Regions from separate parts of the Paenarthrobacter sp. NPDC057355 genome, predicted to be linked through region 2. Evidence: riboswitches for the same ligand, from Rfam matches in the RefSeq annotation. Region 2 holds a riboswitch; each other region holds the start of a gene.

Region 1 (5,704 bases), on a different contig from region 2:
CGGGACCATCTACGACATCAGCACCATTGCGATCCTCTGGTTCGCCGGCGCCTCCGCCATGGCCGGGTTGCTGAACCTCGTCCCGAGGTACCTGCCCCGCTACGGCATGGCGCCCGCCTGGTCACGGGCGCTGCGCCCGCTGGTCCTCGTTTTTACGGTGATCGCGTTCATCGTGACCATCATTTTCCAGGCCGACGTCAACGCCCAGGGCGGCGCCTATGCCACTGGCGTACTGGTCCTGATCACCTCAGCCTCCATTGCAGTGACACTCTCCGCACGCCGAAAGAAGCAGCGCGGGCAGGTCATCGGCTTCGGCATCATCTCGCTGGCGTTCATCTACACCACCGTGGTCAACTCCATCGAGCGGCCCGATGGCCTCAAGATTGCCGCACTCTTCATCCTGGCGATCCTGGTGGTCAGTTTCGCCTCCCGCATGCGACGCGCCTTCGAACTGCGGGCCACGCACATCAAGATGGACCACAAGGCCCTGGAATTCACGGCCAACAACTCCGACGGTCCCGTCCGGATCATCGCCCACGAACCCAAGCGCTTCAGCGCCGACAGGTACAGGGAGAAGCTGCAGCATGCCCAGCAGGCCAACCATCTCCCGGTGGACTGCGACGCCGTCTTCATCGAGATCATCGTGGACGACAGCTCCGACTTCGAACAGGAGCTCCAGGTGGTGGGCAAGGAACGGCACGGGTACAAAATCCTGGAAGTCCACAGCAACAATGTGCCCAACACGTTGGCCGCGGTTCTCCTGCACATACGCGACGTCACCGGCTTCATGCCGCACATCTACTTCCGCTGGACCGAGGGCAACCCGATCTCCAACCTGAGCAGGTTCCTGTTCTTCGGCGAAGGTGAGATCGCGCCCGTGACCCGCGAGGTGCTCCGGGAAGCCGAGCCGGACATCACCCGCCGACCCTGGGTGCACGTGGGCTGAGGGGTTACCGGCTTGCTGCCGGCACCAGCACCCAGAGCACTTCGACGGTCTGGTCCGTGGGGTTGATCCAGGTGTGGGGTTCGCGGCCCGGGAAGGACAGAGTGTCCCCTTCCTCGAGGTCGTACTCCTCGTTGGTCAGGATAAGTTTAATCCGCCCTTTGACCACGTGCAGTACGTCAACATCGCAGTCCACAGCGTAAAGCTCGTTCTCACCCCGGCCCCGGGGCTCGATGGTGGCCTGGAGGATCTGCAGGCGCCTCTCAGAGCGGGCAGTCAACAACCGCTCCACTATGCCTTGGCCACCCAAGGAAATCCTGGGGCCGTCGTCCCGCCTTGTCAGATGGGTCTCCGGCGCCGCAAAAAGGTCACCAACAGAGACGGAAAGCACCTGGCAGAGCGTCACCAAGGACGCTACCGACGGCGATGTCAGGTCGCGCTCCACGCGACTCAGGAAGCCCTTGGTCAGACCGGTCGCATCAGCCACCTGCTCAATGGTCAGGCGCTGCGTTTGCCGGGCTGCGCGGATTCTGGAACCGATGGCAACGGGAACATTGCTCGGTTCAACGGGTAGAGCCTTCATTCACGAACCTTTCAGGCCTGTCATGCGGCCCTGTCATTGGAGCAATAGTAGCCGGGAGGCACGTAAACAAGGCCACTGCCGACGTAACCATGTCCAAAGGATCTTGACTGTTACTCCGATCACAACATATCCTCAGAGGCAACAAGTGTTGTCTGTGAGGCACACAACACCTCCCAAGCTCCAAACACCAATCTCCAATCGTCAGCACGGAGACTTCGACGCCCTGCAGGAGTATCGTCGAAAACCCCAACCTCCGTGCATCAGCTCCAAGGACCGTTCATGGAATCTTCGGCTATTAACATCGCAATCGTGGTGGTGTACCTGCTCGCCATGCTGGCGTTCGGCTGGTGGGGCAAGTCCCGCACCAAGAACAACAGTGACTTCCTGGTGGCCGGCCGCCGCCTGGGCCCCTTCCTTTACACCGGCACCATGGCCGCGGTTGTCCTCGGTGGCGCGTCCACCGTGGGCGGCGTTGGCCTCGGTTACAAGTTCGGCATCTCCGGCATGTGGCTCGTGGTCGCCATCGGCGCAGGCGTGCTGCTCCTTAGCCTCCTGTTCGCAGGCACCATCCAGCGCTTGAAGATCTACACGGTCTCCCAGATGCTGAGCCTTCGCTACGGCAGCAAGGCCACCCAGACGTCCGGCATCGTGATGCTGGCCTACACGCTGATGTTGTGTGCCACGTCCACCGGTGCCTACGCCACCATCTTCGTGGTGCTCTTCGACTGGGAACGCTGGCTGGCAATCGCCGTCGGCGGCGCCATCGTCCTGGTCTACTCCACAATCGGCGGAATGTGGTCCATCACCCTGGCAGACCAGGTGCAGTTCCTCATCAAGACAGTGGGTATCTTCTTCCTGATGCTCCCCTTCGCGTTGAACGCGGCTGGTGGAATGGACGGCATCCGTGCGCGCCTGGAGGACAGCTTCTTCCAGATCGACGGCATTGGCACCCAGACGATCATCACGTACTTCGTCGTCTACACACTGGGCCTGCTGATCGGCCAGGACATCTGGCAGCGCGTCTTCACTGCCAAGACCGCGAAGGTTGCCCGCTGGGGCGGCGCTACGGCCGGCGTCTACTGCATCCTCTACGGCATCGCCGGCGCATTGATCGGCCTGGCAGCCCGCGTTGCCCTTCCCAACATCGATGTCGCCAACCTCGGTAAGGACGTCGTCTACGCCGAGGTCGCTACCCACATCCTGCCCGTCGGCATCGGTGGCCTTGTCATGGCAGCAGCAGTTGCAGCCATGATGTCCACGGCATCCGGCGCCCTGATCGCCGCCGCAACAGTGGCGCGCGCCGACGTCGTGCCTTTCGTTGCCAGCTGGTTCGGCAAGACCATCAACACCGATGACACCGAGAACCCCGAGCACGACGTCAAGGCAAACCGCTACTGGGTCCTGGGCCTCGGTATTCTCGCAGTGCTGATTTCCATGGCCGCGCAGGACGTGGTGGTCGCCTTGACCATCGCCTACGACATCCTGGTAGGCGGCCTCCTGGTTGCCATCCTCGGTGGCCTGGTGTGGAAGCGCGGCACGGGCATCGCAGCTGCCTGGTCCATGGCGGTCGGCTCCGTGCTGACCTTGGCTTTGCTCATCATGTACGCAGTTGGCGTCATCCCCAGCGAAGACGGCGTCTACGCCAACGAGCCCATCTACTGGGGACTCGGCGCCTCGCTGGTGGTTTACGTCGTGGTCTCCCTGCTGACCCCGCCCACGGACGCTGCTGTCCGCGAGGCCTGGGACAAGCGCGTTGCCGGCGCCATCTCCGAGGAACTGCCGCCGGAAGTACACCCGGTAGGCAGCAACAGCTAACCAAGCAATACCCGACGGCGGTGCCGCCCCTTTGTGGGGCAGCGCCGCCGTTTGCGTTCCCGGGGATGACGCGTTGAGGAGTTGCGAGGCCCACTGTGCGTCCTGAAACGACGTCAAAGCGCGCAGAGCGGGCCTCCCAACGCCCGGACTTCCACGTTGGAAGGCCTGCTCTGCACGGCAAACCCCGCCCAAGGAGCGCAGAGCGGGCCTCACAACGGGAGGTGCGGTAGGGTTGTCCCAGCTTCAAGAGATGTGGCGCCAAGCTCCGACTGGCCATACACCAACCCCATGTTCACGGGTGGTTCGGATGAAGAAGCGGCCCGTCCCGGACCTGAGACAACCGAACGGGCAAGAGCACTCTCCACAGGAGCAGCCGCGTGCCGTATCACGAGCCGAGCCACAACGAACCCATCAACAACGGGCCGGCACCAGCCCGAAGCACCCGCGACGAAACCGGCCCCTCAACCGTCAAGGTGATCCCCGCCGTCGACCTTTACCTTGGCACGGTGACCATACTGACCCGGAACCGGCCCCTGTGTTTCCGGTATCCGCAGGCGCGGCACATCGCCGAGGCACTGGCGCGGGCGGTCCGGCCCTCCACGTGGTGCGAGGCTACGGGGACTCTGACAGTCACCGTAGCCGCGGTGGGTCACCGGGAAGGCCGGCCCTGCACCTTCACGCTCAGCCGGGAACCGAGCCGGGAACCCAGTCGGGAACTCGCCTAGATTTCCTCGTCCTCCTCGCGGAACTCCTCGGTCTCATCGATTGGCACCACCCGTTCGTCGTCCTCGGGGGCGTCCACTTCCTCCACCCAGGGCTCGTCCACTTCCTGGTCTTCGGCGTAATCGTAGGCCGGGTCCGACTCGATGGTTGTGCGTTCGGGATAGTTGGAGTGTGATTCGGTGGTGTTCATGCTGCTACCTCCGTCCCGTGGGCTGCCTGCAGGAGCCCGGTGGCAAATTGCGGGTTGATTAAAGACCCGCCCCTGTCCCTCCATCTGAGCACCAGGGCAAGCATGGGTCAAGGCCCGGAAGAGCGTGCACGCAACGCCGGAAATTACGGTGCACCGAACATTCCGGATAAGGAATACCAGCCAAAAATCCGCGTCAATAAGCGGTAGTGTGGGGCGTGCAATGGGGCCGCAACCACCCCACCAAGCGCAGGAGAAAAAGTGCAGATGCACCAGGAATCCCAGAATTCGTCGAGCCCCGCTCCGGACCCCACCCCCGACCCAGCAGCCCACCGCACCAATGATGCGCCCTCGGCTTCCGACATCAGGCGCTGGCGGCAATACCTGGCCGACGAACGGGCCGAAGCCGCTGTTTACCGCGAACTTGCCCAACGCCGCGATGGGGAGGAACGCCAGATCCTGCTGGCCCTGGCCGAAGCCGAAGGCCGCCACGAAGCACACTGGCTCAAGCTCCTGGGAGATCATGCCGGGATGCCCAAAGCAGCGTCGGCCCGCAGCCAATTCCTGGGTTTCCTGGCCCGCAACTTCGGGTCCGTCTTTGTCCTTGCCTTGGCACAGCGCGCCGAGGGCCGCTCCCCGTACGGCACCGAACCAGCGGCGACGCCTGCGATGGTTGCCGACGAGCAGATCCATGAGGAAGTCGTCCGTGGCCTGGCCACCCGGGGCCGCAACAGGCTCTCGGGCACCTTCCGCGCAGCGGTCTTCGGCGCCAACGATGGCCTGGTGAGCAACCTCTCGCTGGTGATGGGCATGGCCGCCACCGGGGTCTCCAGCTCCGTGGTGCTCATGAGCGGCGTGGCCGGACTCCTGGCAGGCGCACTGTCCATGGGCGCCGGCGAATACGTTTCCGTCCGCTCGCAACGCGAACTGCTCAACGCCACGCTCCCCACCCAGGCGACGCTCACCGCAGCCCCGTCGTTGGACATCGACCACAACGAACTGGTCCTGGTCTACCTGGCACGCGGCATGACCCGGGAGGCGGCCGAGCACCGGGCAGCCGAGCGCATGGGACTGTTCAGCTGCGACTGCGATCCCAGCCTTTCGCTCCAACCCGAAAAACCGGTAACCGACGAGCACGAATCCGTGGGCTCGGCCTGGGGGGCAGCGATGTCCAGCTTCTGCTTCTTCGCCTCCGGCGCCATCGTGCCCATCCTTCCGTTCATCTTCGGCATGACGGGCATGGCCGCCCTCCTGGTGGCCGGTGTCCTGGTGGGAGTCGCGCTGTTGGCCACTGGCGCCGTCGTAGGCTTGCTGTCCGGAACATCACCGCTCAGCCGCGGCCTGCGGCAGCTGGCCATCGGGCTCGGAGCTGCAGCTGCCACCTACGGTCTCGGGTTGCTCTTCGGGGCTGCGATCGTCTGAGTTTGGACGGCCCAGCCGCCAGACCGTAATG
Region 2 (5,704 bases):
ACCAACTGGTGGTGGTGGTTGCAGCGGCCAATCCCGAGCCGCGCACCGGTTTCATCGACCGCGCGTTGGTTGCAGCGTACGACGCCGGCATTGAGCCCTTGCTGCTGATCACAAAGGCCGACGTCAAGGATCCCACGGCGTTGCTGGCGAACTACCTCAGCCTCGATTTCCCCGTGATCATCAGCCGCACCGCCGATTCTGAAGCAAGCGGCATCGATGCCCGTTCCGATGACGGCCTGTCAGCCCGCTTGGACCGGGAAGCAGTGTCCCAACTCCGCTCCTACCTGGGCGGGAAAGTGACGGTCATGCTGGGCCACTCCGGCGTCGGAAAGTCCACGATGGTCAACGCCCTGACCGGAGCTGAACGTGCCACCGGCGGCGTGAACGCAGTCACCGGCCGGGGCCGTCACACGTCCTCTTCAGCCCTGGCCCTCAAGTTGGACGATGCACCGTCCGGCAGTTGGATCATCGACACCCCGGGCATCCGTTCCTTCGGCCTGGCCCACGTGGATCCTGACCGGATACTCCACTCCTTCCCGGATCTTGAGCCTGGCACCGAGACCTGCGACCGCGGCTGCAAGCACGACGCAACCGCCGTGAACTGCGGATTGGATGCTTGGGTCAACGACGGTCATGCCGGACCATCCGGTGTAGCGCGTTTGGCGTCCCTTCGACGCCTTCTGGGCGCGGACCCCCGCCTGGAAGCCAAGGAAGCCAAAGAGCTGGGCACTGTTAACTGACGGTAAGGCCTTAACGTCCCCACCGCCGCCCACGTTTCAGGATAGTTTGGTGGCATGACCCAACCCGCTTCCACCTACAACGACGACCTGCGCCTTGCCCATGTCCTCGCCGATTCCGTCGACGCCCAAACCATGGATCGCTTCAAGGCCCTGGACCTGCAGATCGAAACCAAGCCCGACCTCACACCGGTCACCGATGCAGACAAGGCCGCTGAGGAAGCCATTCGCGGTCAATTGTCGCGCTCGCGTCCCCGTGATGCGGTCCTGGGGGAAGAGTTCGGAAGCAGCGGGCACGGCTCACGACGTTGGATCATCGATCCCATCGACGGCACAAAGAATTTTGTCCGGGGCGTTCCTGTGTGGGCGACGCTGATCGCACTCGTTGATGAAGGTGAACCAGTTGTAGGCGTGGTCAGCGCTCCTGCCCTGGGCAAACGTTGGTGGGCGGCCAAGGACATGGGTGCTTACATGGGCCGGTCCCTGGCATCGGCAACCCGCTTGAAGGTCTCCAACGTCTCCCGCCTTGCCGACGCGTCCATGTCCTACTCCAGCCTGTCCGGCTGGAAAGAGCGGGGCAACCTGGACGAGTTCCTGGGGCTCACCGAGGATCTCTGGCGCACGCGCGCCTACGGCGACTTCTGGTCCTATTGCATGGTGGCCGAGGGCGCGGTGGACATCGCCTGCGAACCTGAGCTGAACCTCTACGACATGGCCGCTCTCGTTCCCATCGTGACCGAAGCCGGTGGACGCTTTACCTCCCTGGAAGGTGAAGACGGCCCCTTCGGCGGCAACGCCCTGGCCACAAACTCCATCCTCCACTCGGAGGTCCTGAAGCGCCTCAACCCTGGTTTGGACGATCTCCTACAGCCTCCTGCCTAAGTCGTGGCACCTTAAGGTTCATCGAATTTTCGACGGCGGTTGCCCCCTTTTTGGGGCAACCGCCGCTTTTTATTCGCAGGAAGGCCCGTTTTCCAACTCACGTAACAAACGGCTTAACAAAAGTCCGCGGCTTTGGACCCTTCCACGGACGTGCCTTAGCCTTTTTTACAGGTCACGAGTGCCAGCGCTAAACCCCGGTTAGCTGGCCGGCAACCCTCCATTCGCGGTGGGGTGCCCCGGGTGACGACCCGGCCGGTCCGGAACGGATGCGGCAAGCGCGGATCCCCCTGAGGGGGTCCCTCTTGAGTGAGGTCCCATGAGCACTGTCACGTTCAACTCAAACATCATTCCTTCCTTCATCGAAGACTCCCCCACTGCTGCCGCGGCCCGTCCGCTCGCTGCCGTTACCGGCGCGGAACTGCAGGCCCCTCTGATTCAGGGCGGCCACGTCCGCTATGCGAACCTCGACTATGGCGCCTCGGCTCCAGCATTGACGATCGTTTCCGCCTACCTCAACGAGGTCCTGCCTTACTACGCCAGCGTCCACCGCGGGGCGGGATTCGCCTCGCAGATCAGCACCTCCGTGTATGAAAATTCGCGGAACATTGTCCGTGAGTTCGTTGGCGGACGTGCCGATGACTCCGTCATCTTCACCCGGAACACCACGGACTCGCTGAACCTGTTGGCCGGCTGCCTTCCCCAGGAGGACGGGCAGTTCGCCGGGGAGGTCCTGTACTTGGACATTGAGCATCACGCGAACCTGTTGCCTTGGCAGGGAGTCCCGCACCGCAGCGTAGTTGCAGAGTCCACCTTGGCCGGCACCGTAGCCAAAATCGAAGCCGAACTGGCCCAGGGCGGCGTCAGCCTGCTTGCGGTAACCGGCGCTTCGAATGTCACCGGTGAGATCCTGCCCATCGCCCAGCTGGCGTCCTTGGCGCACCAGTACGGTGCGAGGATCGTCGTGGATGCCGCCCAACTCGCTCCGCACCGCCGCGTTAATATCGCAGAAGCGGACGTCGACTACATCGTCTTCTCCGGACACAAGCTCTATGCGCCATTCGGTGCAGGAGTTGTCGTGGGCCGCCCGGATTGGCTCGACGCCGGCATCCCGCACCTGGCAGGTGGCGGCGCTGTCCGCGAAGCCCGCCTGGATTCGGTGAGCTGGGCCACGGGCCCGGCCCGGCACGAAGGTGGCTCCCCCAACGTCCTCGGAGCTGCGACACTCGCCCGTGCTACCCAAGTCCTCGCGGCCTTGGACGAGGACGCCTGGCACGCTCACGAAGCCGGCATCCGCAGCTACCTGGTTGAGGGCCTCGAGGCCATCGACGGCGTAACGGTCCACCGGATCTTCAGCGACTCCGAGGACACCATCGGTGTGGTCAACTTCTCCGTTGAAGGATTCGACGCCGGGCTGGTCGCCGCGTATCTGGCCGCCGAGCACGGAGTGGGCCTCCGCGATGGCCGCTTCTGTGCCCACCCGTTGCTCAAGCGCCTGGGGCTGCCCTCTGGTTCCCTGCGGGCAAGCTTCGGCGTCGGCTCCCGGTTGGAGGACGCCACCAGGCTGCTTGCGGGCATCCAGGAACTCAAGCGCAACGGTTTGGGCTGGGACTACGTCGTGGACGAAGGCCGCTGGGTACCTGCCAACGACCACCGCAGCTACCCGGAGTGGGCGCCAAACACCCCGGGAACCGCAGGCGCAGCTCCCTGCACTGTCGACTAAAGAGCGCACCGTCGACCAACGGCGCAGCTGACCAAGCGCAAATCCCGGACTGAGGGTAAATTCGTAGGGTATCTTTTGGCTACCCCGTGAAGGAGTTCTGCGTGTCCCTGCGCACACCGGAAGGCGCTCCCGGCATACCCGGTCCCGCCGGGCCCCGTGGCCCCAAGCTCCATGCCTCGCGTCGGCATGAGCTTGGCCAGAGCTTCCAGGACGGCGGGGAGCACTATGACCGTGTGCGGCCCGGCTATCCGCTGGACTCCGTGGACTGGCTCGTACCCGAGGGGTCAGCAACCGCCGCAGATCTCGGCGCAGGTACGGGGAAGTTCAGTGCCCTTTTGGCCGAACGCGGACTTAGGGTCGTCGCCGTCGATCCTTCCACCGACATGTTGGAGCAACTGCGCAAGTCATATCCCGATATTCACGCATCGGAGGGAACGGCCGAGGCAACAGGGCTGGCGGACTCAGCATTCGACGTCGTCAGCGTTGCCCAGGCCTGGCACTGGTGTGAACCGCTCAAAGCCAGCACGGAAATTGCACGAATCCTCAGGCCCCACGGCGTACTGGGCTTGATCTGGAACCAACTGGACACTTCCGTTCCGTGGGTCCACCGGCTCTCCCGCATCATGCACGCCGGAGACGTCCACAAGCCGGGATTCCGGCCAATTATCGGTCCGGAATTCCAAGGGTTGGAGCGCCACCTCACTGAGTGGGCGGATCCGTTGACGCCCGAGGACATCATGGAGCTGACCAAGTCGCGCAGTTACTACCTTCGCGCCAACGAAGCCACCCGCGCCAAAGTCATGGGCAACCTGCAGTGGTACCTTTACGAACACCTCGGCCATGCGCCGGGCGACACTGTACAGCTTCCCTACCTGACGCAGACCTGGCGGGCATATAAAGTCCACGATGCCTCGCCACGGTAGGCTTGGACTGTGAAGACCAGTACGCCCTCCTCCTCGATCGAGGACTACGTCAAGGTCATTTACTCCTATACGGAGTGGCAGGACAAGCCGATCACGTCCTCGCAGCTCGCCCTGCGCCTTGGCGTCGCCAATTCGTCAGTGTCCGAGATGGTGCGCAAGCTCAAGGACCAGGGCCTGGTTGACCATCAGCCCTACAGCGCAATCCGCCTTACCCCGGAAGGCATGCGCCTGGCCCTTTCCATGGTCCGCAGGCACCGCCTCATCGAAACGTACTTGGTGGAGGAACTCGGTTACAGCTGGGACGAAGTCCATGACGAGGCCGAGATGTTGGAGCACGCGGTGTCCGATACTTTCATCGAACGCATGGCTGCGAAGCTTGGCCACCCTGCGCGCGACCCGCACGGTGATCCCATCCCCTCTGCTGACGGCACCGTGGAACTGCCGCATGCTTACCGCATGATCGAACTCGACCAGGGACACTCTGGCCGCATCACCCGTATCAGCGACGACAACCCCGATCTCCTGAGGTACCTGGCCGCAGAGGACATCCCGCTGGACGCGCCCGTTGAGGTAATGGGCCGCAAGCCTTTCGGTGGAGCGTTGGTGGTCCGGATCGGAAGCGGTCTAAACGGCCGCGAATTTGATCTCGCCGATGAAGTCGCCTCCGCTCTATGGGTTCAGAGCGCAGGCTCCCACCCAGGCTGCGTGCTTCCGGCCCGCTGACCCGGGCGGCACCCATGGTCAGCTGCGCTGCCCGGCGGGACCGCCGTCGTCCGACGCTGCGCCGGATTCACGGTCAGCGGCGGCTGGCGCTGGTGCGGGCGGGTTGCGGATCCCGACGGCGGACGCAACGGCGCCGGCCAGGAAAAGAACCGCCGTGGCCACCAAGGCGTTGTAGAGTCCTTGCCTGTTGAAGGCCGGCCCTACAATCACTCCCGCGAAAGCGATGGCGATCAACCCTGCGATACGGGCGACGGCATTGTTGACGGCTGATCCGATTCCGGCTTCTGCCTGCGGGACAGCCCCAAGGATTGCTGCCGTCAGCGGCGCTACCAGCGTCGCAAGTCCAACGCCGAAGACGATCTGGCCCGGCAGCACCTGCGTCCAGTAGTTGAGGGGCTCCTGCACTGACAGCGACATCAGGAAACCCACACCGCATAGCAGCGGACCCGCAGTCATGAACCAGCGGGGACCGTACTTACCGGCAAGCCCGCCGAAGTACGACGCCCCAACCATCAGAATGACAGTTCCCGGCAGCAAGGCCATGCCCGCGACCGTGGCGCCCAGTCCTCCCACCTGTTGCAGATAGATTCCCATCACGAAGAAACCAAGCGATATCCCGGCGTAGATTGCCAGCGTTGCCAGATTCCCCCAGGCGAAATTTCGTATGGCGAACAACCCCAGCGGCAACATGGGATCGGCTGTTCGACCCTCATGGACCA
Region 3 (5,704 bases), on a different contig from region 2:
ATAGGGTGGGTACATGTTCCTTGCTTCCCGTCGGCGCCTGCGTGCCGAAGTGCTCATAGTTTTGGGCCTGTCCCTGGGTCAGTCGGCCGTTTACTCCGTGGTCCAGCTGCTGGACAAGTTGAGCCGTGCGCCCCTATCCGAAGCCACCTCGACGTTGAACAGATCGCAGAGCACACGGGAGTACTTCGATCTTACGTACCAGCTCTTGGACATCTTCTTCGCCCTGGTTCCTGTGGCCCTGGTGTTCTACTTCCTGTCGCTCCAGACCCCGGCGAACCGCGATGGCGAGGGTGGCTCCGCCTTCAGCAGGCTGGGTTTCAACTTGGCCCGGCCCGGAAAGGACGTGCTCCAAGGGCTGGGGCTCGCGGCGTTGATTGGCATCCCTTCCCTTGGCCTCTACGCGGCAGGACGGGCCCTGGGAATCACTACGGCAATCGTCCCCAGCGGCCTGGACGCCTACTGGTGGACCGTGCCTGTGCTGATCCTCTCCGCGATGCGTCACGCGATCGTGGAGGAAGTGATCGTGGTGGGCTACCTCATGGACCGCTTCGGAAAATTCGGCTGGAGCACTCCGGTCGCGATCCTGGTCAGTGCGGTCCTGCGGGGGAGCTACCACCTGTACCAGGGCTTCGGGCCCTTCGTGGGCAACGTGGTCATGGGGTTGGTCTTCGCCTGGCTCTACACCAAGACCAAACGCGTGATGCCGTTGGTGATTGCGCATGCCCTGCTGGACATCGTGGCTTTCGTGGGATTCAGCCTTTTTGGCAAGGCCGTTGGACTCGGCTGAGTGGTTAAAAGTATTCGGCCGCTATCGGCAGGTGACGTCATTGGCACCCGCTGACAGCGGCCGAAGCTTGTCCGGACAACTATGTCCGACGCCGGGATCTCCCCGGATCAAGGGAACGGTCAGATGGTGACTGCTCCGGAGGCGGTTTCGAACGTGACGGCCAGGATGCCCGGCGTGCCATGGGGAGCCATCCACTGGACTGCGACATCCTCCAGTGGCTTCTCCACCGGTTCACCCAGCCATTCCGTGACGCGTTCCGCCGAGCCTGCAATGGTGAGGCTGGACATCTTGACGTCGCTCTCGTAGACCCTGGACGGGTGCAGGGAGGGGTCGCCTTCCCACTTGAGCAGGTAGGGCACCTGGGGGTCGGCGATCAGGCCGAGGATGCCGATCTGCTGCCACACCAGTTCGCGGCCGTCGGGGAACTTGCGGTTGCCGGGGACTGCGGCGCGGCCGAGGCGTTCCTCGAAAGGTGCGAGGTCGTCAACGGCCACACACCAGCCCATCCAACCGCCGCCGGCTGCTGAGCGCGCACGGACTGCTTGGCCAAAGGGTGCTTTGTCGGAAGCGGGGTGGTCAAGGACCTCCACAACTTCCAAGTACTTGTTGTCCGCCAGGGGAATGATCATGTTCCGGGTGCCGAAGCGGGGGTGCACTCCACCCCGGACTGCGTCCACTCCCAGAGCCGCGGAAATTCGTTCGGTAGTGGCCAGAAGGCCATCTCGTTCACAGGCGTAAGAGACGTGATCCATGCGCATGGCTTCATCTTGGCACTTTGTGATCGGTGTCTCAGCTAAGTCTGTCCTTACCAAGATGGGATCTTACCTGGGGACGTCATGGAGTGTCGCAAATGACCCCAAAAATTCAGGCAACGTCACAAAGCTGTCCAAGCGCACGCACACTTCCTAGACTGGCCGCAGTTTGCTTCCCACTGTTAGTCCGCCGATCACATGCGTCACGAAGAGGAGAACTCCATGTCCCAAGGATGGTCTTTCGAAACCCGCCAAATCCACGCAGGCCAAGAGCCGGATGCCGCCACAGGGGCTCGTTCGCTGCCGATCTACCAGACCACGTCCTTCGTGTTCCCGAGTGCCGAGAGCGCCGCCAACCGCTTCGCCCTGGCCGAGCTCGCGCCGATCTACACCCGCATCGGCAACCCCACCCAGGATGCGGTGGAACAGCGGATCGCCAGCCTTGAAGGCGGACTGGGTGCGCTGCTGCTCAGCTCGGGCCAGGCGGCAGAGACCTTTGCCATCCTGAACATCGCCGAGGCCGGTGACCACATCGTGGCCAGTCCCAGCCTCTACGGCGGCACCTACAACCTGTTTGCCCACACGCTGAAGAAGTTCGGGATTTCGGTGACCTTCGTCGAGGACCCGGACAACCTTGCGCAGTGGCGCGACGCCGTGCAGCCGAACACCAAGCTTTTCTTCGGCGAGGTTGTCTCCAACCCGCGCCAGGACGTTCTGGATATCGAAGGCGTAGCCGGGGTGGCCCATGAAGCAGGCGTGCCGCTGATCGTCGACAACACCCTCTCCACCCCGTACCTGATCCGTCCCATCGAGTGGGGCGCGGACATCGTGGTCCACTCGGCCACCAAGTACCTGGGCGGACACGGTTCAGCCATTGCAGGGGTCATTGTCGATTCCGGCAACTTCGACTTCGGCAAGGATCCGGAACGCTTCCCGGGCTTCAATACCCCGGACCCCAGCTACAACGGACTGGTCTACGCCCGCGACCTCGGCAAGGACGGGGCCCTCGGCGCCAACCTTTCGTACATCCTCAAGGCCCGCGTCCAGCTGCTCCGCGACCTCGGATCTGCCGTGGCACCGTTCAACGCCTTCCTCATCGCCCAGGGCCTGGAGACCTTGAGCCTGCGCGTTGAACGGCATGTCTCCAACGCCACCAAAGTGGCCCAGTGGCTGGAAACCCATGACGACGTCGAATCGGTCGCCTACGCCGGTCTGCCGTCCAGCCCTTGGTACGAACGTGGCCAAAAGTACGGTCCCCGGGGCACGGGCGCAATCGTCGCGTTCAACATCAAGGGTGGCGTCGAAGCCGGAAAGCGCTTCGTGGACGGGCTGGGGCTGCACTCCCACGTGGCCAACATCGGCGACGTCCGCTCCCTGGTCATCCACCCGGCGTCGACTACGCACAGCCAGCTGACCCCCGAACAGCAGGTCGTCGCAGGCGTCAATCCGGGCTTGGTCCGCCTGTCCGTCGGCATCGAGCACGTCGACGACATCATCGCCGACCTCGAAGCCGGCTTCCGGGCGGCCAAGGGCGCTTGAGCGGGAAGCTTGCATGACAGGCTGATACCTCGGGGCTGCCGTCCGGATCGACGATTATTCGCCGGGCGGCAGCCCTGGGTGCTGTTTGGTGAATCAAAACGGCACCTAACGTCACACTGATGTCACATTCTTCGCCAGAAGGGTGGAGTTTTTCCTAGACTCTACGTATTAGGTCATGAGTGCCAGCAGATAGCCCCGGCTTGCTGGCCGGCAACCCTCCTTCCGCGGTGGGGTGCCCCGGGTGAGGACCTGGCCTGTCCGCACGCAAGGCGACAGGCAAGCGCGAGGTTAGGTATCAAAGGAATGACCATCACTGCTACAGCCCTTCCCAAATCCGGTGAAGCCGACGGAACAGTCAAGTACGCCGGCGTAGGACCGCTGGCACTTGAAGCCGGCGGCTATCTGCCCGACGTGGTGCTGGCCTACGAAACGTGGGGGCAACTCAACGCGGACCGCTCAAACGCTGTCCTCATCCAGCACGCTTTGACCGGCAGCACCCACGTGGCCCGCGGGGCCACGGATGAGGAAGGGTGGTGGGAGCAGCTCGTAGGGCCTGGTGCCACCATCGACACCAACAGGTACTTCGTCGTTTCGATCAACATCGTGGGTGGCTGCTACGGCAGCACCGGCCCGTCCTCGACAGCACCCGATGGCAAGCCGTGGGGTTCCCGGTTCCCGCTGATCACGCTGCGGGACAGCACCGAGGCCGAAGCCCGGCTCGCGGACGTGCTGGGCATTGACGCCTGGCACGCTGTCCTGGGCGGCTCCATGGGAGGAGCCAGGGCGCTTGAATGGGCCGTCACTTTCCCGGAACGGGTCCACCGTTGTGCGGTCATCTCGGTGGGCGCATACAGCACTGCCGAACAGATTGCCTTCGCCCAAGCCCAAACCCTGGCCATCCGACAGGACCCGCACTTCAACAACGGGGACTACTACGACGGCCAAGCACCGGAGCACGGACTGGCCCTTGCCCGCAGGATTGCGCACATCACCTACCGCTCCGCCCTGGAACTGGACCTGCGCTTCGGCCGGGAGGCCCAGCACCAGGAGACGCCGCTCGCTGCTGCGGTGCTGGGGGAGCGCGGGCGATACCAAGTGGAGAGCTACCTTGACCACCAGGGCACGAAGCTGGTCCGCCGCTTCGATGCCAACAGTTACATCGCCATCACCGAAGCCCTGATGTCCCATGACGTCACGCGCGGCCGGGGCACCCTGCAGGAAGCTCTCTCCCGTGCCACTGCCGACTTCTTCGTGGCTGCAGTGGATACGGACAGGCTGTACTTCCCGGCCCAGTCGAAGGAACTTGCGGCGGCACTTCCGGGCGATGTTCCCGTCCACACCATCGACGCGCCGATCGGCCACGACGGCTTCCTGACCGAGATCGGCCAGCTGTCCGGGCAGCTTAGAGGGGCTTTCTTCTCCTGAGCCTCAACGGCTTCGATGGTGCAGGAGGTCCTGTGTGCGGCTGATCAGCCGTTCATGATCTCCTGGCGCTGCTTCATGTAATCTTCCATGGCGATCTGGCCGTTGGTGAACTTCGCATCCAGTTCGGCCAGTTTCTTGGCTCGATAGCCTTGGGGTTCCGCCGCTGCGGTGGGGAAAGATGGGTTCGACGGCGGTGCGGCCTGCGGTGCCTCCTCCGCGGGGCGGATGACGGCGGGCCCGGGCTGATACCCAGGGTAGTTCTGCACAGGAGAATCAGGAGCGGGATAATTCTGGGCCGGGTAGTTTTGGGGTGGGTAATTCACCCCAGGGTAGCCCTGGGGTGGGTAACCAGGGCCGGGGAGGTTTTGCTGCCGATAGTCCGGACCCGGGAAGTTGCCGTTCTGCAGGCGGCGCGCCTTGGAGCGGTTGTACATGCGGATCCCCATCGGAATCAGCCACGAGCAGACGATGATCCAGAAGATCAGATTGTTCACAGTGCAAGCCTCCTAGGTCCTATCCCAGCTTAGCCCCGTGTGATCACGCCAGCTTTGTCTCCATTCCCAGGAACCGTCCGTAGCGGGCTGCCTCGGCTTCCAATGCGGCTTGCTCTTCCTTGGTAGCGGGCCTGGTCATGCGCACGTCGAGTTCGCAGACGCCGCCCTTGAAGCTGTGGCGCCACCATCCGGCCAGGCTGCCATCCAGAAGGACCACATGCATGGGGCCGTTATCTTCAGGGAAGTACGGTGCAGTGCCGCCCAGGTAATGGCGTGACTGCGAGTACCCCATCACGTACTCGTCGTAGCACTGGATGAGGTCAACGCGTGGGAGCACTGTACCCTCAGCGGGCGGGGCTGGAGCATGCAGGGCCTCAAGGTCATCCGGAACCAAGTAGAATTCCAGGTCATCGAAGAATGCCGGGGCCAAGGCTCCGGGTGATGTTTCCGCAGCGACGGTGAGTCCCAACTTCACGTCCTTCATGGTGAGCCCGGACCAGGCGGAGCAGTCCTTCACTGTGGCAGGCCCCCGACTGCTGAAGTACCGCAGGGCCAATTGCCCCAAGGCTTGCTCCCGCTCCGGGCCGGTGAGTGGCCCGGCAAACACCCCAGTCACGCGTTCTTCGAACAAGGCGTATGTCTGTTTCAGGGCACCGCCCGGCGAACGCACTGGAGCGCCGCTGACCAGGATGCCGCTGATTTCCGCG
Region 4 (5,704 bases), on a different contig from region 2:
GAACCTTCGCTGGGGATGGCGGGAAAGACGCCACGGTTGAGCAGTTCAGCATAGAAGGCGGCGGTTTCCGGACGGACGCCTGAGCCGCCCCGGCTGAACCCGATGAGGCGGGCGAGGATCACCGAGCGGGCAGCAGTCCGGTCAAGGTACGGACCCACGCCGCTGTTGTGATACCGGACCACCTGTACTTGATAAGCCAGCAGCGACTTCTCCTCCACGTCGGTGTCCCGACCGGATCCGAGCAAGGTATTCAGCCCGTAAACCCGTTGGCCGGACGCGGCAGTCTTTTCCACGACTCCCCGGGAACGCCGGAGCAAATTCAACGCATCTTGGTTGAGTTCCACGTGAAACGTCGGATCCGCGGCCGCCTCCGCCACAAGCAGAGCGGAAACAGTCCCCGTTCCGATGCTGAAGGTTCCCACTAGAAATCCAGGAGATTCTGCCGGAAACCGCCGTTGCCGTAACTCGTCCTCAACAGGCCGCGGCGCCGCAGTTCAGGCGTGAGTTTGTCCAGGACCCCGTGGACAGTCACGGGATCCACGAAACCGGAGAACAGAAACCCGTCACCGCCAACAGCCGAGCCGGTTTCCTCAAGGTAGTCGGCGATTTCACCGACCGTGCCGATGATCGAGTCACCCGCACCGCCGCTGCGTGCCTGCAGGATCTCGCGCAACGTGGATCCGGGAGGCGCCGCCTTGGCGAAATGCTCCAGCGTGCCTTGGTTGCTGTTGGTACTGAGTTCGGGAAGGGGCTGGTCCAGGTCGAACTGCTTGAAATCGATCACGGAGAGGTAGGAGATGGAGTTGAGCTGGCTGTCGATATCGCGCTGCGTCAGCTCCCGGCGCTGGGCCCGCAACTCCTCCGCCTCCGCGGTGGAACCAACCACGGTGGGCTTCAACACGAAAAGTACCTTCACGTCGTCGGGATTCCGCCCGGCTTTCGCGGCCTCGGCGCGGATGGAATCGCGGTAGGCCTTCATGCCGTCAACGCCACGGGCCAGGGCAATCGCCACGTCCGCGTGGCCGCCGGCGAACGCCTTGCCGCGTGGCGAAGCACCGGCTTGCACCAGGACAGGCTCCTCGGGCAACGGCGCTGTGTTCAGCGGGCCGCGGACCTTGAAGAATTCTCCTTCGTGGTTGATGGGATGCACTTTGCTGTGGTCGGCAAACCTGCCGGCTTCCACATCCTCAAGAACCGCGCCCGGTTCCCAACTCCGCCACAGCCGCCTGACGACGTCGACGAATTCCTCCGCCTTTTCATACCGGAGGTCGTGTTCGATCTGCTGGTCCAGGCCGTAATTCTGCGCAGCGAGATCGCTGCCCGAAGTGACCACGTTCCACCCGAGCTGCCCCTCTGAGAAGTGCTGCAGCGTGGCAAGGAGGCGGGCCGCCGTGAAGGGCGGGTAGAAGGAGGCGCTGACAGTGGGGACGATTCCCAAGTGTTCCGTGGCAGAGAGCAGGTACGGGACCAGCGCCAGGGGATCGTGCTTCGGCGCAAACGAAGCATGGGCCAGCGAAACCTCGGCTGTGCCTCCATAGGTGTCGGGGACGGTCAGGGAGTCCTCGATGATGAACAGGTCCAGGCCGGACTGCTCAAAGGCCCGGACAGCTTCCTGGTACAGGGCGGGTTTCTTCCAGTCATAGCCCAGGCTGTACCCCGGCGTGCCCCATCCCTGGACACCGAATCCGTGCCCCACAAACCAACCAAAATGCAGCATGGGCTTGAGTGTAGAACTGCTCTGTCCGTTCACCGCGACCTGCTTTCACACGAAGTTACAGGGGGTCGTACTGCGTCAATTATGCTCCCGGGACGTCTTAATTGGGCCCGTACTCCAGCACCCTCCGGTTACGCAACATGACGAGGCCCGCCGTGCAGGCCGTCGTCGTGAATGCTACTTTTTTCTTGAGTAATGAGAACCAGCGCGAAGCCCTGACTTGCTGGTCGGCAACCCTCTCTCCGGCGGGGTGCCTCAGGTGACTACTCGGCGTATCGACAACTCGAACTGCAAGCGTGACTGAGGAGCACCAGCAATGCCTGAACCCACCGAAGAAAAACTCGCCTATCGCCTGATCACGGGCCCCGACACCCGTGAATTCTGCGAGCGCATCAGCAATGCCCTGGCTGAGGGCTACGTCCTGCACGGCAATCCCGCAGCCACCTTCAACGGCACAGACGTGATCGTCGCCCAGGCCGTGATCCTGCCTGCCGCCGTCGCCAGTTCCGACGCTGCAGTAGCAAGCGCCGTGGACGAGTTGGAGAACTACGAGGAAATTTTCGAGGGCCACGCATGAGCTACGCCGGTGACCTGACCCCGCAGGACGCGTGGACCAAGCTGGAACAAGGCGCCATCCTGGTGGACGTCCGGACCGAGGGCGAGTGGGCCCACATCGGCATTCCCGACACCAAGGCCACGGAGAACGATCCCCTGTTCATCCAGTGGAACCTCGCCGGGGGCATCCCGAACTCCCGCTTCATCGATGACCTGCAGCAGCAGGCTCCCGAAGGCGACGGCGTGGAACTGGTGTTCCTCTGCCGCTCCGGCCAGCGCTCCATCGCCGCTGCCATCGCCGCCACCCAGGCCGGATTCACCGCCTACAACGTCCTTGAGGGCTTTGAGGGTGAGCCGGACCGTTACGGCGAACGTACTGTAAATGGCTGGAAGAACCGCGGCCTGCCTACCAACCTGGGGAACGACTAAGTGACTTTTAATCCTGACGCCGCCGGCTGGAGCCCTGACACCCAGGCTGTCCGCGGTGGCCTTGACCGTACCAACTTCCAGGAAACGGCCGAGCCTGTCTTCCTGAACTCCGGCTTCGTTTACGAATCCGCCGCAGCCGCCGAACGCGCCTTCACGGGCGAAGACGAACGCTTCGTCTACTCCCGCTACGGCAACCCATCCGTGGCCACCTTCCAGGAGCGGCTCCGCCTGCTCGAGGGAACCGAAGCGTGCTTTGCGACGGCGTCCGGCATGTCCGCAGTGTTCACCGCCCTGGGTGCCTTGCTGGCTGCCGGTGACCGCGTGGTTGCCGCACGCTCGCTCTTCGGCTCGTGCTTCGTGATCCTCAACGAAATCCTGCCGCGCTGGGGCGTGGAGACGGTGTTTGTCGATGGACCGGACCTGGATCAGTGGCGCGAAGCTCTCTCCGAGCCGACCACTGCGGTCTTCTTTGAGTCGCCGTCCAACCCGATGCAGGAAATCGTGGACATCGCGGCCGTCAGCGAACTGGCACATGCCGCAGGGGCGACGGTCGTCGTCGACAACGTCTTTGCCACTCCCCTGCTGCAACGCTGTGGAGACCTGGGCGCAGACGTGATCGTCTACTCCGGTACCAAGCACATTGATGGCCAGGGCCGCGTCATGGGTGGCGCCATCCTGGGCACCAAGGAATTCATCGACGGTCCGGTCAAGCAGCTCATGCGCCACACCGGCCCGTCTCTGTCCTCCTTCAACGCCTGGGTGCTCACCAAGGGCCTTGAGACGATCGGGCTGCGCGTGAACCACAGCTCGGCGTCTGCCCTGAAGATCGCCGAATGGCTTGAGCAGCAGCCTGCCATCAGCTGGGTAAAGTACCCGCTGCTGAAATCTCACCCCCAGTATGAGCTGGCCACCAAGCAGATGAAGGCCGGCGGCACCGTGCTGACCTTCGAGCTCTCGCCCTCCGGTGGGCGCAGCGCCAAGGAAGCCGCATTCGCGCTGCTCGATGGCCTGGGCGTCATCGACATCTCCAACAACCTGGGCGACTCCAAGTCCCTCATCACCCACCCGGCCACCACGACGCACCGGGCCATGGGTCCGGAGGGACGTGCGGCGATCGGTTTGTCCGATGGCGTGGTTCGTTTGTCAGTGGGTCTGGAGGACGTCGACGACCTCATCATGGATCTGGAGAAGGCCCTCAAACAGGTCTAACCTTGCTGGCATGAGGCATCCATACCGCCGTGCGGGGGCTGTCATCGTTGCGGGTTCGGTGGTGTGGTTGGCCGGGATTTCGCCGGGTTCGCGCGTGTACCTCATGCGCGACCCCGCCGAGCGCCTGCGTTTGCTGGTCAACAGCGAACGCGGGTGGGTCATCGGCCATCATTTGGCTGCTGCGGGAACGGCGGCGGTACCAACGGGCTTCCTCGCCTTCGCACAGGTCCAACGTCCCGGGGCCTCCAAAACGTGGGCATCCGCCGGAGCAGCAGCGCTGTTGGCGGGTGCACCCCTTTTCATTTACAGCCTTTCCCGCCGGGCCTCGGACCTTGAGCGTTTCGCCTCGTTTCGAGGGTCCAACGCACCCTTCCTCGGCTACTCTTGGCTGCACGTCCTGGGTTTGGCGGCGCTGGGCGGCAGCCTCTTGAAGTCCCCTGCCAAACGGTGGGTGGGCATCACGGCAGCAGGGGTAGCCGCTGCCTCCGGAACTGTCCTGGCAACCACTAAGGACATACCGCCACTGGTCTTCTACCTCACCGAAGGGGCCCTGGGCGCATACCTGATGATCTGGGCTGAACCCCACGCCGACGCTGAACAGCCGGAAGACTAGGGCCGCCGCACCCTGGTCATCATGGGTGAAGGGTCCTTGTGCGCAGCGGCGGCTGTGCCACGGACCGTCACCCTCGCAGCATGCGCGACGACGGCAGCAAGGGTTTCCCCGTCGGGCACACCTCCGGGCTGATTGCCCCGGTCGCGGCGCCTCTTGCTGTATCGCACCGCCGCGTCCCGTTGCTCGAAGGCCCCGTTGCCGCGCCCGAGGATCTCCGCGACACCGGCCTTGACGAGCGCCAATTCGCCCTGGTCATCCAGGACGGGGCTCAGGTAATCCACCAATGCCCAGACCACATCCGCGGCCGGTTGGGGGCGGAAATCCCCGAAGTCCAGGAGATCTCCGCGCAACCCTGAATTACTGGCCCGCCAACCCGCCATCCGCAACAGTGCGGTAGGCACCGGGGTGGGATCAACGCCGTCGAGCATCTCCAGGGAAGCAGTCTCCACCAGCGCCCGTACCAGCACGGCGATCAGGGCCGCGTCCTCCGCGCGGAGGCAGACATCGGCCACCCGGACTTCCACCGTTGGGTGGTTTTTGGAAATCCTGGCGTCGAAGTAGATCATGCCCTCATCCAGGATTACCCCTGTATCAAGCAGCCGCTGCACGACGCGTCGATAAGCCGTCAGCGAGCCGAAGAGGGAGGACGGTCCGGACGTTGGCCATCGGTTCCATGCCTGCGTGCGGTAACTGTCGTAACCCGTGGGAAGTCCGCGCCAGTAGGGGGAATTGGCGGAGAGGGCGGTGAGGACGGCCAGTTTGTCCCGGATGTGGTCCAGCACCACCACGCCTTCTTCGGGTGACTCCACGGAGGTGTGCACATGGAACCCGCAGGTCAGCTGCTCGGTGGCGATGATTCCGAAGTTGTCCAGCATCGCGGCGTAGCGCGGGTCCGGGGTGGTGTGCGTGTTCGAGGCGAGGGGGGACGTCGCGAGCGCAGCAATCCTTGCCCCGTGCTGCCGGGCTGCTTGGTCAGCCATGGCGCGGCCCCGGCGGATCTGCTGGAGGATTTCAGCGTAGCTGTGGCACGGACGTGTCTGGGTTTCGATCTGCTCCAGCTTGAGTTCCGGGCTCAGGCCTGTGGCCGTCACAGCTTCGTCATGGCCTGCCAGCAGCGCATCCGCGAGGGCCAAGGGCGCGCCCGTCACGGGATCCACAATGAGCAGCTCTTCCTCCACCCCGAA

What was found. Region 2 has a riboswitch for S-adenosylmethionine ahead of ACFUOZ_RS04550 (aminotransferase class V-fold PLP-dependent enzyme). Riboswitches for the same ligand answer to the same signal wherever they lie in the genome.
Region 1: it holds a riboswitch for S-adenosylmethionine, as region 2 does, so the genes downstream of both, ACFUOZ_RS07355 (hypothetical protein) here and ACFUOZ_RS04550 (aminotransferase class V-fold PLP-dependent enzyme) in region 2, are expected to answer to the same signal.
Region 3: it holds a riboswitch for S-adenosylmethionine, as region 2 does, so the genes downstream of both, ACFUOZ_RS14070 (homoserine O-acetyltransferase) here and ACFUOZ_RS04550 (aminotransferase class V-fold PLP-dependent enzyme) in region 2, are expected to answer to the same signal.
Region 4: it holds a riboswitch for S-adenosylmethionine, as region 2 does, so the genes downstream of both, ACFUOZ_RS11305 (DUF1737 domain-containing protein) here and ACFUOZ_RS04550 (aminotransferase class V-fold PLP-dependent enzyme) in region 2, are expected to answer to the same signal.

The regions. Positions count from the first base shown of each region.
Region 1 is NZ_JBHVAL010000004.1:148,735-154,438, reverse strand. It holds gene ACFUOZ_RS07370 (APC family permease) at 1-946, shown strand, start outside; gene ACFUOZ_RS07365 (helix-turn-helix domain-containing protein) at 951-1,526, opposite strand; gene ACFUOZ_RS07360 (sodium:solute symporter) at 1,806-3,341, shown strand; SAM riboswitch class IV at 3,583-3,702, shown strand; gene ACFUOZ_RS07355 (hypothetical protein) at 3,719-4,066, shown strand; gene ACFUOZ_RS07350 (hypothetical protein) at 4,063-4,254, opposite strand; gene ACFUOZ_RS07345 (VIT1/CCC1 transporter family protein) at 4,519-5,673, shown strand.
Region 2 is NZ_JBHVAL010000002.1:128,715-134,418, forward strand. It holds gene ACFUOZ_RS04540 (ribosome small subunit-dependent GTPase A) at 1-740, shown strand, start outside; gene hisN (histidinol-phosphatase) at 795-1,619, shown strand; SAM riboswitch class IV at 1,790-1,903, shown strand; gene ACFUOZ_RS04550 (aminotransferase class V-fold PLP-dependent enzyme) at 1,936-3,339, shown strand; gene ACFUOZ_RS04555 (class I SAM-dependent methyltransferase) at 3,441-4,262, shown strand; gene ACFUOZ_RS04560 (metal-dependent transcriptional regulator) at 4,272-4,985, shown strand; gene ACFUOZ_RS04565 (MFS transporter) at 5,004-5,704, opposite strand, start outside.
Region 3 is NZ_JBHVAL010000012.1:81,178-86,881, forward strand. It holds gene ACFUOZ_RS14055 (CPBP family intramembrane glutamic endopeptidase) at 14-787, shown strand; gene ACFUOZ_RS14060 (VOC family protein) at 907-1,545, opposite strand; gene ACFUOZ_RS14065 (bifunctional o-acetylhomoserine/o-acetylserine sulfhydrylase) at 1,738-3,078, shown strand; SAM riboswitch class IV at 3,250-3,367, shown strand; gene ACFUOZ_RS14070 (homoserine O-acetyltransferase) at 3,382-4,503, shown strand; gene ACFUOZ_RS14075 (hypothetical protein) at 4,548-4,997, opposite strand; gene ACFUOZ_RS14080 (winged helix DNA-binding domain-containing protein) at 5,041-5,704, opposite strand, start outside.
Region 4 is NZ_JBHVAL010000008.1:75,517-81,220, forward strand. It holds gene ACFUOZ_RS11295 (aromatic amino acid ammonia-lyase) at 1-422, opposite strand, end outside; gene ACFUOZ_RS11300 (NtaA/DmoA family FMN-dependent monooxygenase) at 422-1,750, opposite strand; SAM riboswitch class IV at 1,906-2,017, shown strand; gene ACFUOZ_RS11305 (DUF1737 domain-containing protein) at 2,031-2,291, shown strand; gene ACFUOZ_RS11310 (rhodanese-like domain-containing protein) at 2,288-2,698, shown strand; gene ACFUOZ_RS11315 (O-succinylhomoserine sulfhydrylase) at 2,699-3,907, shown strand; gene ACFUOZ_RS11320 (hypothetical protein) at 3,918-4,520, shown strand; gene ACFUOZ_RS11325 (glutamate--cysteine ligase) at 4,517-5,704, opposite strand, start outside.